DNA from 4 places in the Bradyrhizobium sp. CCBAU 53338 genome. Region 4 is predicted to be linked to each of the others. Evidence: predicted binding sites of a transcription regulator. Region 4 holds the regulator's gene; each other region holds the start of a gene.
What was found. Region 4 encodes PhoB, which activates phosphate uptake and scavenging genes when phosphate is short. Its sites were predicted from a motif close to TGTCATNNANCTGTCAT; they were not measured.
Positions count from the first base shown of each region.

Region 1: a site for PhoB is predicted at 2,389-2,405, ahead of XH90_RS12350 (UDP-2,3-diacylglucosamine diphosphatase). Genes of this name have one in related genera too.
Region 2: a site for PhoB is predicted at 1,959-1,975, ahead of XH90_RS05955 (YdcH family protein). Genes of this name have one in related genera too.
Region 3: a site for PhoB is predicted at 1,640-1,656, ahead of ugpB (sn-glycerol-3-phosphate ABC transporter substrate-binding protein UgpB). Genes of this name have one in related genera too.

Region 1 is NZ_CP030048.1:2,625,754-2,629,961, forward strand. It holds gene XH90_RS12340 (PAS domain S-box protein) at 1-1,165, opposite strand, end outside; gene thiD (bifunctional hydroxymethylpyrimidine kinase/phosphomethylpyrimidine kinase) at 1,423-2,223, shown strand; gene XH90_RS12350 (UDP-2,3-diacylglucosamine diphosphatase) at 2,429-3,241, shown strand; gene XH90_RS12355 (glycosyltransferase family 1 protein) at 3,255-4,208, shown strand, end outside.
Region 2 is NZ_CP030048.1:1,225,343-1,229,550, reverse strand. It holds gene XH90_RS05965 (EAL domain-containing protein) at 1-269, opposite strand, end outside; gene XH90_RS05960 (NAD(P)/FAD-dependent oxidoreductase) at 476-1,579, shown strand; gene XH90_RS05955 (YdcH family protein) at 1,691-1,873, opposite strand; gene XH90_RS05950 (YdcH family protein) at 2,202-2,408, shown strand; gene XH90_RS05945 (hypothetical protein) at 2,544-2,750, shown strand; gene XH90_RS05940 (hypothetical protein) at 2,772-3,023, shown strand; gene XH90_RS05935 (GGDEF domain-containing protein) at 3,026-3,781, opposite strand; gene purE (5-(carboxyamino)imidazole ribonucleotide mutase) at 3,923-4,208, shown strand, end outside.
Region 3 is NZ_CP030048.1:110,072-114,279, forward strand. It holds gene XH90_RS00495 (organic hydroperoxide resistance protein) at 1-110, shown strand, start outside; gene XH90_RS00500 (CaiB/BaiF CoA-transferase family protein) at 284-1,486, shown strand; gene ugpB (sn-glycerol-3-phosphate ABC transporter substrate-binding protein UgpB) at 1,721-3,037, shown strand; gene ugpA (sn-glycerol-3-phosphate ABC transporter permease UgpA) at 3,104-3,985, shown strand; gene ugpE (sn-glycerol-3-phosphate ABC transporter permease UgpE) at 3,988-4,208, shown strand, end outside.
Region 4 is NZ_CP030048.1:7,022,176-7,026,383, forward strand. It holds gene XH90_RS33065 (aspartate aminotransferase family protein) at 1-458, opposite strand, end outside; gene XH90_RS33070 (GcrA family cell cycle regulator) at 916-1,428, shown strand; gene phoB (phosphate regulon transcriptional regulator PhoB) at 1,531-2,244, opposite strand; gene phoU (phosphate signaling complex protein PhoU) at 2,267-2,983, opposite strand; gene pstB (phosphate ABC transporter ATP-binding protein PstB) at 2,995-3,816, opposite strand; gene pstA (phosphate ABC transporter permease PstA) at 3,813-4,208, opposite strand, start outside.

The DNA.
Region 1 (4,208 bases), 2.9 Mb from region 4:
GGATCGTGCCGGGCCCGAAAGCGGTGCCGATCTCGATGTTCTCGCGCAGGGTGCGCTTGAACAGCTTGAGCATGGACAAGATCAGCTCGGTGCAATCGATCGTCTGCGGCCGCAGCAGCTGGCGGCGGCTGAAGGCGAGCAGCCGCTGCGTCAGCTCCGCGCCGCGTTCGCCGGACTGGCAGATGTCGTCGGCGAACTGGCGCAAATCCGGCCGGGCCTTGAGCTGCTCGCTGAGATGCTCGGCGTTGCCGATGATGACGGTCAGCAGGTTGTTGAAGTCGTGCGCGATGCCGCCGGAGAGCTGGCCGACCGTCTCCATCTTCTGCGCCTGCTGGAGCTGCTGCTCGGTCAGCTTGCGCGCGGTCAGATCATGGATGATGCCGACATAGATCAGCTCGCCGTCCTGCCACGCCTGGCCCACCGACAGATCCATCGGAAAGTGTGACCCGTCCTTGCGCAGGCCGACGGTTTCCCCCGTCGCGAAACGCTGAGCATGAGCGGTGGATGAACGCTTCCCTCCGTCGGACATCAGCATGCCGATGTCGAGATTCATGACCTCCTCGGCGCGATAGCCGAACAGCCGTTCGCAGGCTGGATTGAACAGGAGAATGCGGGCCTGCGCATCGAACAGAATGACGCCGTCGACCGCAGTCTCGACGACGGCGGTGAGGCGCGCCACGCTCTCGCGCATCGCGCGCTGCGCCTCTCCCACCTGTTTCAGCAGCTGCGTCGCATCGCGGCGCTTGGTCTCCTCCTCCTCGAGCGCGGCCTGCACCTTTTGCAGCTCGAAGGGAGAGGGGATCGCCAGGATCTTGGGCAGCAGCGGCCAGAGCGCGACCGCGGTGAAGATCGAGGCGATCGCGGTCGCCGCCTTGACCAGGCCCTCGATGCCGTAGACCGGTACCCAGAGCGTATAGATCGACAGGACATGGGTGAGGCCGCAGGCCGTGATGAAGACCGCGAACGCCCAGAACACCCAGCCGAACTTGAGGTCACGCCGCTTGGTGACGAGGATCGCGAGCGCGAAAGGAATCGAGAAATACGCCGCGGCGATGCAAGCGTCGGAGACGACGTGGAGCCAGATCAGCTCGGGTTCCCACAGCAGGCAGATGCCGTGCGGTGAGAACATCGAGGAGTCGAGGATACGTTCGAAATATGCCCACATGATCTCTTCCCCGGAGGGTTGCAGGCCGAGGGCCGGCAATTTGCGTCGCTGGACGAATCCACTGACTACCGTGTCATTCGCACGCTTGGTCGCCAAGGCCGGGTGATGCCGTGCTCTTATTTTCGCAGGATATGCCCGCTTGCGGGACGACAATGCCGTGCAGCTCGCGCTTGGCCTGATTCGGCGGCTTGCTGGGGCTCCGCCGACGCGCTAGGACGGGCCATGGCCATGTCCTTTTCGAGCAAGCGTTTCCTGCGATGACCACGCCCGTGGCGCTCACCGTCGCCGGTTCCGATTCGAGCGGCGGCGCCGGCATTCAGGCCGACCTGAAGACCTTTGCCGCGCTCGGGGTCTACGGCGCGTCCGCGATCACGGCGCTGACGGCGCAGAACACCAAAGGCGTCACCGGCATTCACGCGGTGCCCGCCGATTTCGTCACCGCGCAGATCGATGCGGTGTTTTCCGATCTCGATGTCGGTGCGGTGAAGATCGGCATGGTGGCGCAGGCCGGCAGCATCGATGCGATTGCTGCCGCGCTGTCACGCTGGAAGCCGGGCCATATCGTGCTCGATCCGGTGATGGTCGCAACCTCCGGCGACCGGCTGCTGGCCGCGGAGGCCGTCGAAGCCTTGCGCACGAAGCTGATGCGGCTTGCATCGGTGATCACGCCCAATCTGCCGGAGGCGGCCGCACTGCTCGACGAGCAGGTCGCACGAAGCGAGGCCGAGATCGAAAGCCAGGGGCGCCGCCTGCTCGGGCTCGGCTGCCGCGCGGTCCTGATCAAGGGTGGCCACGGCGAGGGTGCGCAGAGTATCGACTATCTCGTCAGCGCTGACAAAACGATCGCGCTCCCCGCGCCGCGTGTTGCCACGCGCAACACCCACGGCACCGGCTGCTCGCTGTCGTCAGCCGTTGCGGCGGGGCTTGCCAAGGGCGAGGATCTCGAGACGGCCGTGCGCCATGCCAAGAGCTGGATCAGCGCGGCCATCGCGGCCGCCGACCGCTTCAGCGTCGGTCACGGCCACGGGCCGATCCATCATTTCCACAAGTTCTACTGACGCCGGCTTCCCGATCCACAGTTAACCAGCATCTCCTTGGGGTCCCGGCATTTTGCGGAGAACCATTGGGGCGCCATGTCGCCTGATTGTCGCATGCGGCTGATATTCGCGGGGAGGTCGAGGCAAGGTCCCGATTCGTATCCAAGGGTGCCTCATCGGTTCAATCGTCATCCCCCTGTCACGGGACATTGTTACAGGCTGTCGCATGGGAAGTTACGATGTGAGTGACGAGAGCCCGGAGCGGCGCTTTCGCACGTTGTTCATATCCGATGTCCATCTCGGAGCCCGCGGCTCGCAAGCCGACCTTTTGCTGGACTTCCTGCGCTACCACGATGCCGACACGATCTACCTCGTCGGCGACATCGTCGATGGTTGGGCGCTGAAATCGAGCTGGCACTGGCCGCAATCGCACAACGACCTGGTGCAGAAGCTGCTGCGCAAGGCGCGCAAGGGCGCCAAGGTCATCTACGTGCCCGGCAATCACGACGAGTTCCTGCGCAACTATTACGGCACGCATTTCGGCGGCATCGACGTCGTCGAGAACACCGTGCACATCGGCGCGGACGGCAAGCGCTACCTCGTCATTCACGGCGACATCTTCGACCTCGTGGTGCAGAACGCGCGCTGGCTCGCCCATCTCGGCGACAAGGCCTACGACTTCGCGATCCAGATGAACCGCTTCGTCAACTTCTTCCGACGCCTGTTCGGCGTGCCCTATTGGTCGCTGTCGCAATGGGCCAAGCAGAAGGTCAAGAATGCGGTGAACTATATCGGCGCGTTCGAGCAGGCGCTCTCCGCCGAAGCCCGGCGCCACGACGCCGACGGCGTGATCTGCGGCCACATCCATTACGCCGTGATCCGCGACGAGAACGGCATCCGCTACATGAACTGCGGCGACTGGGTCGAGAGCTGCACCGCGCTCGTCGAGCATGATGACGGTCGTTTCGAGATCATCACGTGGGCCGACCATCTGCGGAAGCCGGCGGAAGTGCCGCAGGTGGCGGCAAGAGCTGCCTGACGAGAGCCGCTTGATGCGCATCCTGGTCGCGACCGACGCCTGGCACCCGCAAGTCAACGGTGTGGTTCGGACGCTGACCAAGCTCGCCGACGCCGCCAAGACGCTCGACGTCGAGTTCTCGTTCCTCACGCCGCAATCGTTCCGCACCTTCGCGATGCCGAGCTATCGCGACGTGCGGCTTGCCATGCCGCGCCCGGCGCGTATCGCAAAACTGATCGCGGAAGCGCGGCCCGACAGCATCCACATCGCGACGGAAGGGCCGATCGGCCTGATGGTCCGCCGCTATTGCCGTCAGCGCAAGCTGCCGTTCACGACCAGCTTCCACAGCCGTTTTCCCGAATATGTCCGCGCCCGCGTGCCGGTTCCGGGCTCCCTGATCTGGCGGGCGCTGCGCCGCCTCCACAGCCCGAGCCGGGCCGTGATGGCGGCGACGCCGGCGCTGGCCCAGGAACTCGGCGAGCGCGGTTTCGACAATGTCGTGCTGTGGCCGCGCGGCGTCGATACGCACCTGTTCCATCCTCGCGCCGTCGACCTCTGCCTGCCGGCCCCGGTGTTCCTCTCGGTCGGCCGCGTCGCGGTTGAGAAGAATCTCGAAGCGTTCCTCGACCTCGATCTGCCCGGCACCAAGGTGATCGTCGGCGACGGTCCGGCGCGCAACGCACTGGAGGAGGCCTATCCCGACGCGCTCTTCCTTGGGGAAAAGCACGGCGAGGAGCTGGCCGACATCTATGCGGCAGCCGACGTCTTCGTGTTTCCGAGCAGGACCGACACGTTCGGCCTGGTCCTGCTCGAGGCCCTCGCAAGCGGCCTGCCGGTCGCGGCCTTCCCCGTGAAGGGCCCGCGCGACGTCATCGGCGACGCGCCGGTCGGCGCACTGGACGAGGATCTGCACAGCGCCTGCTTCGCTGCGCTCGACATTTCCAGGCAGGCATGCGTCGCATTCGCCGCCAACTACACCTGGGAGGCC
Region 2 (4,208 bases), 1.5 Mb from region 4:
GAGACGAAGGCGTTTCGCCGCAGCTGCGAACGCTTGCTTCGGCGCAGGGCAGAATGGATCCACAGCGCGATAGCAGCCAGAAACGCGCAGACGACGATGCCCCCGATGAGAGCTTCCCAGATCAGATTGGGGTCGAGATTGGCCAGAAAGGTCGGCGGATCGAAGCTTCCGGCATAGGCACGCGAAGGCGCGACCGCGCTGGTCAGGCACACGACGGCCTGCACAGCAATCGGAAGCATGCTGCCTTCCTGCCAGTTTTTCTCGGCCATCCGCCACCCGCAATTTCAACTGCGGATTGTCTGGCTTCACGGGTTTGGATCGGGTAAACGCCTGTACGCCCAACAGAAAAAATGTGACGCGAAATACGGCAATTGCCCTGACATGATAAATGCTTCCTTAACGGAAAACGCCCGCGCGGCGCGTTTTCCAGGCAAACCGGCGCCATCGGCAGCTTCAACGGGACCTCTGCGTAGCCATGGATAGGGTCGACTGCGTCGTCATCGGGGCCGGCGTGGTCGGGCTCGCGGTGGCAAGGAAGCTGGCACAGGCGGGGCGCGAGGTGATCGTGCTCGAGGAAGCCGAAGCCATCGGCACCGTCACCTCCTCGCGCAACAGCGAGGTGATCCATGCCGGGATCTACTACCGCGCCGGAAGCTGGATGGCGCGGATGTGCGTCAGCGGCAAGCAGGCGCTGTATCGCTATTGCGGCGAGCGCGGCATCCCGCACAAGAACTGCGGCAAGCTGATCGTCGCGACCAGTGCGAAGGAAACCGAGAAGCTGCAATCGATCAAGGCGCATGCCGAGGCCAATGGCGTGCTCGACATGCAATTGCTCTCCGGCGAGGCCGCACGCGCACTGGAGCCGGCGCTGGCCTGCGACGCGGCACTGCTGTCGCCGTCAACGGGCATCATCGACAGCCATGCCTATATGCTCTCGCTGCGCGGCGAGGCTGAAGATGCAGGCGCGGCCTTTGCGTTTCACACGCCGCTGATCCGCGCCAAGGCGGAGGCCGGCGTGATCGAGATCGAAGCCGGCGGCGAAGCCCCGATGACCCTGCAATGCGACCTGCTCGTCAACGCCGCCGGACTTTCGGCGACGACCGTGGCGCGTCACATCGACGGTATGCCTGTCGACCGGATTCCGCCGGCCTATCTCGCCAAGGGCAATTATTTCAGCTGCAACGCGCGCGCGCCGTTCTCGCGCCTGATCTATCCGGTGCCCGAGCCCGGCGGGTTAGGGGTGCATCTGACGCTGGACATGACAGGACAGGCGCGCTTCGGCCCCGACGTCGAATGGATCGAGACCATCGATTACGAAGTCGATCCGTCGCGCGCCGAACGCTTCTATCCGGCGATCCGCAAATACTGGCCGACGCTGCCCGATGGCGCGCTGATGCCGAGCTATTCCGGCATCCGCCCGAAGATCGTGCCGCCGGCGGTGGCGACGCAGGATTTTCTGATGCAGGGTCCGCGCGACCACGGCGTTGCAGGGCTGGTCAATCTGTTCGGCATCGAATCGCCGGGACTGACATCGTCGCTCGCGATCGCGGACCACGTCGCGGAGCTCGCAGAGATCTGATCACCGCGCGAAGATGCTCGCGCAATGCGCACCTTACAGCAGGGACAAGCGCGAAGGCTCCCGTCCCTGCCTGAAAGGATACGATCAAACCTGACGCTGTTACGGGGGCTACTAGTGAAGCGTGTCGCCGGACTGCTTCAGTCGTTCGATCTGGTCCTTGACCAGTAACTTGCGGCGCTTCAACTCAACAATTTGCAGGTCGTCTGTTGAAAGGTGCACGAGAGCTTCGTGCAATTCGTTTTCGAGAATTTTGTGCTTCCGTTCCAATTCAACCAGATGTGCCTGAATTGTCATTCGAAACCTCCTCGGTAGGGGTGACCCTTGGATTCGATCCGGACGCGGAAGTGTACATCACCGATTCGTTCTGTCGATGGGTATCCGTCGTCGCATCGTCATTTTTGAAAATTCATATGTAATGAAGCGTGAGTACGGAACCGCGCGGCGAAAAATCCATGATATCAATGCGCTTATGCGGCGCGCTTGCGAATCGTCGAAATATCTTGCGAGAGAGCGGTGCGTGACGGTCGCAGATCGCTTGCGGTCACGCCGCGCAAGGGCGATAATTTCCACAGGGCGTCCACAGCCTTGATCTCAAGCCCATCGGTTTTCGGCCACCGCAGACATGACCCATGAAGACGAGCGTGAGCTCGAAGCCGAGCTCACCCGGTTGCAGCAGGAACACCGAGATCTCGATGCGGCGATCGATGCACTGCATCAATCGCCCGCTCCCGACCTTTTGCGGTTACAGCGGTTGAAGAAGCGCAAGCTATTGTTGCGCGACCGTATCGCCTTCATCGAAGACCAGATCACGCCCGACATCATTGCCTGAGCTGTGAGCGGCCGTGGATTGCCGCGATGAATCCGCTTGACTCGAAAAGAACAAAAAGAGAACATAAATACCGCCCGGACACCCCAGGAACCGCCCAAAGCAAACGCCCAAGGACAACCCGCAAGGACACCGCCGATGTCAGTCCCCGCCCTTCTCGACAACAGCCATTATGAACAGGCCTGCGACCAGGCGATCGCGATGTGCGACGGCAACCTGCGCAGCACGATCAAGGCGCTGATCATGGCCAACGAATACCTGGAAGCCGAGCTGGAGGAATTGCAGGCGGCGATTTCGGCCGGCTGCATTCCCGAGACCTCACGCAGCAGGAGTAGCGCTGCCTGAACTCACCGTTGGAGCAACGCCATGTCTGACGTGACCTACTACGTTGCAATGCCCTTCCTGATCGATGCCGACGGATCGCCTGTCGCGGGCACGGCTGAGGAATGCCAGAGCTCGACGGCCGCGTTGCGACGCGCCGAGGCATTGGCGCGCGGCGCCGGACATATCGGCGCAATCGCATTCAGCCGCAGCGGCGATCCCATGACCGGTGAATTCGGTGATGCCACGCTGCTGCGTAAATTCGGCAATGTGCCGGAAGATCTCGCGACACTGTAAAATCAGCTGCTCACAAGCCTGATCCGCGGCTCGTGCCGCCGCTGCGCTTTGCGCACATACATGGCGGCATCGGCCTCCTCCAGCGCGCGGGCAGCGTCGGACTGCGCGCCGAGCAGCGCGACGCCGGCAGAGGCGCCCGCGGCCACAAGCTGGCCGCGAAAGGTGAAAGACAGATCGTCGATCGCCTGCTCGAAGATGACAGCCTTCGCCTTGGCATCGGTCTCGCTGAGATTCCACAGCAGCAAGGCGAACTCGTCGCCGCCGAGACGTCCGACCACGTCGGAAGCGCGGATCTGCCGCGTCAGCGTGTTCGCGATCGCCTTCAGCACCTCGTCACCGGCGGCATGGCCGAAGGAATCGTTGATCGGTTTCAGGCGATCGACGTCGAGCACGATCAGTGCGCCGCTGGCGCGGTAGCGCTTCATGTAGGCGATGGCGCGCTGGAGCTCGCGCTCGAAGCCGCGCCGGTTGGGAATGCCCAGCAGGAAATCGGTGTCGGCCGCAGCCTCGAGCTCGGCGACGCGCCGCAGCGCTTGCGCGAGCCTGGTCCGCAGGTCGCGGAGGGTCGCTCTGCTGGTGTCCTTGCTAGTTGCCTTGCCAGTCGACTTACCGGTCGTCTTGCCAGTTTCCTTGGCAGCACCGGCACGGGACCCGCGGCGCGGCGCCGTCGCCCGCTTGGGTGCAGTTCTGGTTCGGCTCCCGCGGGTTTTCCGGCCCTTTTTGGCCTTCGCAGCGGTCGCCCTTTTTGGTTTCTTCATGGGCATCCTGCTCAATGAAGGCTTGCGGGGATTCACCAAGACAGGATAGTGCATTCCCTTCTCCTTGCCACCGCCTTGCGAGCCGCCGGCCGGAACCGTTAATCTGGCCTATCTTTCTGTTTTCCGAGCACAATTGACGTCATGACCGCGCCGATCGCCATCATCATGGGAAGCCAGTCGGACTGGGAGACGATGCGGCACGCCGCCGACACGCTCGCAGTCCTCGGTGTCGCCTCCGAGACTCGCATCGTCTCGGCCCACCGCACCCCCGACCGGCTGTTCAGCTTCGCCAAGGGCGCCAAGGCGGCCGGCTTCAAGGTGATCATCGCCGGCGCCGGCGGCGCCGCGCATCTGCCCGGCATGGCCGCGTCGCTGACGGAACTGCCGGTATTCGGCGTGCCCGTCGAGTCCCGAACGCTGAAGGGCA
Region 3 (4,208 bases), 390 kb from region 4:
CGGGCCTGTCCCGCGCGGATGCCGAGGCGCTGGTCGAGAAGGCGCACCAGGTGTGCCCGTACTCCAACGCGACGCGCGGCAATGTCGACGTCCGCCTGACGGTCGTCTGATCCGACGGTGAATCGGCTGGCCCGAGATCCCCTCGGGCCAGCCTCTTCCGTTTGAATTCCCGCGCTGCGGCATTGCCGCGACGACGCATAAGCCCCCAACGCGACAAGCCATTGCTGGCATCCACGAACCTCGCTAGGCCTGTGATCAACATCGACACAGGGGAAGCGAAGGCATGACTGAAGCCGTCTTGGGCGCAATGAGCGGACTGCGCGTCGTCGACCTCACGCGCGTGCTCGGCGGTCCCTACTGCACCCAGATCCTCGCCGACCATGGCGCCGACGTGATCAAGGTCGAGCCGCCCGCGGGCGACGAGGTGCGCGACTGGGGCCCTCCCTTTCACGACGACGACGCCGCCTATTTCATCGGCATCAACCGCAACAAGCGCTCGATCGGCCTCGACCTCGCCTCCGAGGGCGGCCGCATCGTGCTGCTCAAGATGCTGGAGACGGCGGACGTCCTGATCGAGAATTTCAAGCCGGGCACGCTGGAGAAATGGGGCATCGGCAACGACGTGCTTGCCCAAAAATTTCCGCGCCTCGTGCATTGCCGGATTTGCGGCTTCGGGGCCGACGGGCCGCGCGGCGGCAATCCCGGCTATGACGCCATCATCCAGGCCATGACCGGCATGATCGCCGCGACCGGCTCGGTCGAGAGCGGGCCGATGCGGATCGGCGTGCCGCTGGTGGACATCACCACCGGTCTTTATGCGGCAATCGGCATCCTGATGGCGCTCTCCGAGCGGCAGCGCTCGGGCAAGGGCCAGTTCCTTGAGACGACGCTCTACGAGACCGGCCTTGCCATCATGCATCCGCACACCGCGAATTACTTCATGCATGGCAAGCCGCCGAGCCTGACCGGCAACGAGCATCCGAACCTCGTGCCCTATGCGATCTTCCCGACCAAGACCGACAACATCTTCATCGGCGTCGGCAACGACGGCACCTTCCGTAAGCTCGCCAAGGAGATCGGCAAACCCGAACTCGGCACCGATCCGCGCTTCGCCCGCAACAAGGACCGCATCGCCAATCGCGAAGCGCTGCGCGCCGAGCTTGCCGCGGTGTTCAGCCAGCACGAGGCCGAGCCGCTGTGCAATCGCCTGCTCGCGGCTGGCCTGCCCGCAGGTCCCGTGCAGAAAATCGATCAGGCATTGACCAATCCGCACACGATCGCCCGCGGCGATGTCATTGAGAAGGACTGGTACAAGGGCGTGGCCTCGCCGATCCGGCTCGATCGGAGCAAGCCGAGCCTGCGCCGCCTGCCGCCGAAGTTCAGCCAGCACGCCCAGGAGGTGCTCGGCGAGTTCGGCTACTCGAAGGCGGAAATCGACGCGATGGTCGAGACGGGCGTGGTCTGCGGACCCCAGCGCAAGCGCTAGTCTAGGGCCCGGCCTCCTCACCCAACCAAATGCCGCAGTGCGGCGCGGGCACGCATGTGCAGCGCGAACGGCGAAGGTTGCCCGGCACGCCTTCGCCTATTTGACGACTTCCCTTTTGGCCGCGCTTGCTGCTTTCGTTTCGGCCGCTTACACAGTCATGTGAACGTCATACGGCGCTGCTAGCGCAAGCGCTTCGTTTTTGACGGCCAATGGACGGCCAAGGGAGGTTACTTGATGGCTCTTCGACATTTTGGAGCGGCGACCGCGTTCGCCGTCACGGTTGGCATGACGGCTTCGCCGGCACTGGCCGCGACTGAGATCCAGTGGTGGCACGCGATGACAGGCCCGAACAACGACGTCGTGGTCAAGCTTGCCAACGATTTCAACGCGTCTCAGAGCGATTACAAGATCGTTCCGACCTTCAAGGGCAGCTATGCCGACACGCTGAACGCGGGCATCGCGGCGTTCCGCGCCGGCAACGCACCGGGCATCATGCAGGTGTTCGAGGTCGGCACCGCGACCATGATGGCCGCCAAGGGCGCCATCAAGCCGGTCTCCGACCTCATGAAGGAGCAAGGCGAGAAGTTCGACCCGCAGTCCTATCTGCCGGCCATCACGGGTTACTACTCGACCGCAAAGGGCGAGATGCTCTCGTTCCCGTTCAACTCGTCGAGCATGGTGATGTGGGCCAATCTCGACGCACTGAAGAAGGCCGGCATCGACGCGCCGCCGAAGACCTGGCCCGAGGTGTTCGCCGACGCCAAGAAGCTGCATGCGACGAGCCCGACTTGCGGCTTCTCCTCGAGCTGGATCACTTGGGGCCTGATCGAGCAGTTCTCGGCCTGGCACAACATTCCGATCGGCACCAAGGCCAACGGCCTCGACGGCTTCGACACCGTGCTGGAATTCAACAACCCGCTCGAGACCAAGCTGCTCGAAAACCTCGTCGAGCTCCAGAAAGACAAGAGCTACGACTATTCGGGCCGCACCAATACCGGCGAAGGCCGCTTCACTTCGGGCGAATGCCCGCTCTACATGACGTCGTCGGCCTTCTATCCGAACGTCAAGGCGAACGCGAAGTTCAACTATACGGCCGTTCCGATGCCGTATTTCCCGGACGCAAAGGATGCGCCCCAGAACTCCATCATCGGCGGCGCCTCGCTCTGGGTGATGGGCGGCAAGTCGAAGGAAGAGTACAAGGGCATCGCCAAGTTCTTCACCTTCCTGTCCGACACCGATCGTCAGGTCTATCTGCACGAGGTCTCCGGCTATCTGCCGATCACCAAGGCGGCCTACGACAAGACCAAGGCCTCGGGCTTCTACGAGAAGAACCCGATCCTGGAAGTGCCGTTGAAGGAGCTCACCAACAAGCCGCCGACCGAGAACTCGCGCGGCCTGCGTTTCGGCGGTATGGTGCAGATGCGCGACGTCTGGTCCGAGGAGATCGAGGCGGCGCTCGCCGGCAAGAAATCGGCCAAGGAAGCGCTCGACGCCGCGGTCTCGCGCGGCAACCAGATGCTGCGTCAGTTCGAGCGGACCGCGACCAAGTAAGATCGCATCAATCGTGGCTGCGGACGGTCCGCAGCCACGACTTTCACAGGGTGAGGCGGGGGCTTCATGGAGAACCGGGCGATATTCTCAGGCAGGCTGCTGGCCTGTCTCCTGGTGTTCCCGCAGCTTGCAATCTCCCTGATCTTCTTCTACTGGCCGGCCGCGCAGGCCCTCTGGCAATCCTTCCTGGTGCAGGATGCCTTCGGGCTCTCGACCGAGTTCGTCTGGTTCGAGAACTACGTCAACCTGCTGAAGACGCCCGAATACTATCACGCGGTCGGCACCACGTTCCTGTTCTCGCTGCTGGTCGTGTTCTTCTCGCTTGCGATCGGCCTCCTGCTCGCCGTGATGGCGAACCGCAACATTGCGGGCGTGCAGATCTATCGCACCTTTCTCATCATTCCCTACGCAGTCGCGCCTGCGGTCGCGAGCGTGCTGTTCATCTTCATGTTCCAGCCCGGGCTCGGCATGATCGCGCGCGCCCTGCAGCGTAACGGCATCGACTGGAATCCGGTGCTCAACGGCACGCATGCCATGATCCTCATCGTCATCGTCGCCGTCTGGAACCAGATCAGCTACAATTTCCTGTTCTTTCTCGCCGGCCTGCAGTCGATCCCCAAGAGCGTGATCGAGGCCGCCGCGATCGACGGCGCGCGGCCGATGCGGCGGTTCTGGACCATCGTGTTCCCGCTGCTGTCGCCGACGACGTTCTTCCTGATCGTCGTCAACATCACCTACGCCTTCTTCAACACGCTCGGCATCATCGATACCGCGACCGAAGGCGGCCCGAACGGCTCCACCTCGACGCTCGTCTACAAGGTTTTCCTGGACGGCAAGGCCGGCTCCGACCTCGGCGGCTCGGCCGCGCAATCCGTGATCCTGATGATCATCGTCATCGCGTTGACCGCGATCCAGTTCCGCTACGTCGAAAAGAAGGTCCATTACTGACAATGGTCGAGCATCGACGATTTGGAAATCTGTTGCCGCACCTGGTGCTGATCGCCGGCGTGATCGTGGTCGCGTTCCCGGTCTATCTCGCGATCATCGCCTCCACCCACGACAACACCGTCATCGCCAACGGCCAGATGCCGCTCTATCCGGGCAGCCACGGGCTGGAGACCTACTGGAACACCATCATGTCCGGCACCGGCAGGACCACGCGCGAGCCGGT
Region 4 (4,208 bases):
AACCCTTCGAGATATTTTGCCGATCCCGTTGCGGCCAGCGTCGCCAGCGTGCGGCCGTGGAAGGCGCCCTCGAAGGTGACGATGCGGTAGCGCTCCGGATGGCCCTTGGAGAAATGATGATGGCGAACCAGCTTGATCACGCCCTCCAGCGCCTCGGCGCCGGAATTGCAGAAGAAGACGAAGTCCGCAAAGCTCTCGTTGCACAGGCGCGCGGCGAGCTTCTCGCCATCCGGGCTCTGGAACAGATTGGACATGTGCCAGAGCTTGGTCGCCTGCTCCTGCAACGCCTTGACGAGCGCAGGATGGGCATGGCCGAGCGCGTTCACGGCGACGCCCGAGGTGAAATCGAGATAGCGATCGCCATTGGTTGCGATCAACCAGACGCCTTCACCGCGCTCAAAACCGATGTCGGCCCTGGCAAAAACGGGGAGCAAATGCGGCGCTGCGCTGTTGGTCATGACGATCACTTGATTGTTGCGGACGGCCGACGCGTGCATTGCGCAACGCACCATTGACCGGCCCGGAAAACGAAACGTGCCGCCTTTTAAGGGCGGCACGCACGGCCATTTTAGGCCTGGTGATCCGGGTGTCAATGCCGCCCGGAAAGCCTCGCGAAACGCCGAATCCGTAGTCTTGCGGTGACGATTTTGCAGGATTTTCGCCACGGAACATGTGGAAGCGAGTCGGCGGACTCTTGCGCGCGAGTCACGCCATATTGTAGCGTTTGGCTTGTCAGATACGACATCTCGTGCAGCGGTTCTGATCCCAAGAGTCCTCATGTACCGGCGTAAACGTTCGGGCGCACTTCGCGCGCCCGGCGAGCCTTAAGGGATTCCGGCGGCACGGGTTTTTCGAGGCTTAGGCATTCGTTGTGCGGCCCCAGGATGGCGGGCGCGCGGCGAAGGAAAGGGTGCAATGACGGTTTTGACCTGGTCCGACGATCGCGTCGAGCAGCTGAAAAAGCTCTGGGAGGCCGGACTTTCGGCCAGCCAGATCGCCGCCGAGCTTGGGAATGTCACCCGTAACGCCGTGATCGGAAAGGTGCACAGGCTCGGCCTGTCCGGCCGCGCCAAGAGCCCCTCGTCAGCGGCTCCGCGGCCACGCAAGGCACGTCCTGCGCAGCACATGATGCGGGTGAGCAGGCCGATCGCGCGCGGCAACACCGCACTGGCGCAGGCCTTCGAGGTCGAGGTCGAGGCCGAACCCGTTACCTACGACAACGTGGTGCCGATGAGCCAGCGGCTCTCGTTGCTCGAGCTGAACGAAGCCACCTGCCACTGGCCGGTGGGCGATCCCTCGAGCCCGGATTTCTTCTTCTGCGGCGGCAAGGCCCTGTCCGGCCTGCCCTACTGCGCCCAGCACTCGCGCGTTGCGTATCAGCCGGCAGCCGATCGCCGCCGCGCACCGGCCAAGCCCGGCACGCGCTGAGTACAGCTTGAGACCGACATCGTCCCGGCACCGGCCGGGGCGAAAAAGAAAAGCGCGCCACCGAGCGCGCTTTTTTTGTTTTGCTTGCGGGCAGCTAGGTAGCTAGCCGGAGGCCTGCTCGGCCTTCGCGAAGCGATCGTCGAGCGCGTAGCCCGCGCCGCGGACGGTGCGGATCGGGTCCTGCTCGCGGCCGAGATTGAGCAGCTTGCGCAGGCGGCCGATATGCACGTCGACGGTGCGCTCGTCGATATAGATGTCGCGGCCCCAGACGCTGTCGAGCAGCTGCTCGCGCGAGAACACGCGGCCGGGATGCTCCAGGAAGAACTCGAGCAGACGGTATTCGGTCGGGCCGAGATCGATCGGCCGGCCCGAGCGCGCCACGCGGCGCTTTTCGCGGTCGAGCTCGATGTCGCCGAAAGCAAGCACGGTCGCGAGCCGCTCCGGGCTGGCGCGCCGCAGCAGCCCCTTCACGCGCGCCAGCAGCTCGGGCACCGAGAACGGCTTGACGATGTAATCGTCGGCGCCGGTCGCAAGGCCCCGCACCCGTTCGCTCTCCTCGCCGCGCGCAGTGAGCATGATGATCGGCAGCTGCTTGGTGTCGGACCGCGTCCGCAAGCGGCGGCACAGCTCGATGCCCGACAGCCCCGGCAGCATCCAGTCGAGCACAATCAAATCGGGGATATGCTCCTTGAGGCGGGTGTCGGCGTCGTCGCCGCGCATCACCGTCTCGACGTCATAGCCGTCGCCTTCGAGGTTGTAGCGGAGAAGCTCGGTGAGAGCTTCCTCGTCCTCGACCACCATAATGCGTGCGCCCATGGTCTGGTCGCTCCTTGCCTGATCAGGTGTTCGGGACCGTCGTGGCGAACGTCGTCATGTCGCCCTTCGGCCGCTTGTCGGTGATCGCCTGGCCTTCGATCATGTAGAACACGGTCTCGGCAATGTTGGTGGCATGATCGCCGATCCGTTCGATGTTCTTGGCGCAGAACATCAGGTGGATGCAGAACGAGATGTTGCGCGGATCCTCCATCATGTAGGTGAGGAGTTCGCGGAACAGCGAGGTGCAGATGGCGTCGACTTCCTCGTCGCCCTTCCACACCGCCATCGCCGCCGGCAGATCGTGCGCGGCATAGGCGTCCAGCACCGACTTGACCTGCTGCTGCACGAGGTCGGTCATGTGCTCGAGGCCGCGGAACAGTTTGAGCGGATGGAAATCCGTCTCCAGCGCCGCGACGCGCTTGCCCATGTTCTTGGCGAGGTCGCCGATCCGCTCGAGATCGGTCGCAACGCGCATGGCGCCGACGATCTCGCGCAGGTCCACCGCCATCGGCTGGCGGCGTGCGATGGTGAGCACGGCGCGCTCCTCGATTTTCCTCTGCAGCGTGTCGAGCTCGGCGTCGATGGTGACGACGCGCTGGCCGAGCGCGACGTCGCGGCGGATCAGGGCATCGACGGAATCGACGATCATGCGCTCGGCGATGCCGCCCATCTCGGCCACCAGGCGGGTGAGCTCCTGGAGGTCGGTGTCGAAGGCTTTTGCGGTATGTTCAGAACCCATGTCCCGTCTCCTCAGCCGAACCGGCCGGTGATGTAATCCTGCGTGCGCCGGTCGGACGGCGACGTGAAGATCTTGCTGGTGTCGTCGAACTCGATCAGTTCGCCGAGATACATGAAGGCGGTCTTGTCGGAGACGCGGGCCGCCTGCTGCATGTTGTGGGTGACGATCGCGATCGTGTAGTTCTCGGACAGTTCCTGGATCAGTTCCTCGACCTTGGCGGTCGAGATCGGATCGAGCGCCGAACAGGGCTCGTCGAACAGGATCACCTCGGGCCGCACGGCGACGGTGCGGGCGATGCAGAGGCGTTGCTGCTGGCCGCCGGAGAGCGACAGGCCCGAGGCGTTGAGCTTGTCCTTGACCTCGTTCCACAGCGCGCCGCCGCGCAGCGCCTTCTCGACGCGACCGTCCATCTCGGACTTCGAGATCTTCTCGTAGAGACGGATGCCGAAGGCGATGTTCTCGTAGATCGTCATCGGGAACGGCGTCGGCTTCTGGAACACCATGCCGACGCGGGCGCGCAGCAGGTTGAGATCGAGCTTCGGGTCGAGGATGTTGGTCTGGTCGAGCATGAGCTGACCGGTGACGCGCTGGCCCGGATAAAGGTCGTACATCCGGTTGAAGATGCGCAGCAGGGTCGACTTGCCGCAGCCCGACGGCCCGATAAAGGCCGTGACGCGGTTGGTGCCGAGCGCCAGGTTGATGTTCTTCAGCGCGTGGTGTTCGCCGTAATAGAAGTTGAGATTGCGCACCGTCACCTTGGCCGGGGCCTCCGGCAACGGCTGCTGCGATGCCAGATGAGCGTTGGAACTCACGGATACGGACAGATCGGTCATTTTACGGTCCTCTCGGCGCCAAGAATGCGCGCGCCAATGTTCAAGGCAAGCACGGTGAGCGTGATCAGCAGGGCGCCGCTCCAGGCGAGTTGCTTCCAGTACTCGTAGGGGCTCTGCACGAAGTTGTTGATGGTGACAGGCAGGTTCGCCATCGTCTTGGTGAGGTCCAGGCTGAAGAACTGGTTCGACAGCGCGGTGAACAGCAGCGGCGCAGTCTCACCCGCAACGCGCGCGGTCGCGAGCAGCACGCCGGTGATCAGGCCGGAGCGCGCCGCGCGGTAGGCGATCTTCTTGATCACCAGCGAGCGCGGCAAACCGAGCGCACTGGCGGCCTCGCGCAACGGGTTGGGCACCAGCAAGAGCATGTCCTCGGTGGTACGCAGAACCACCGG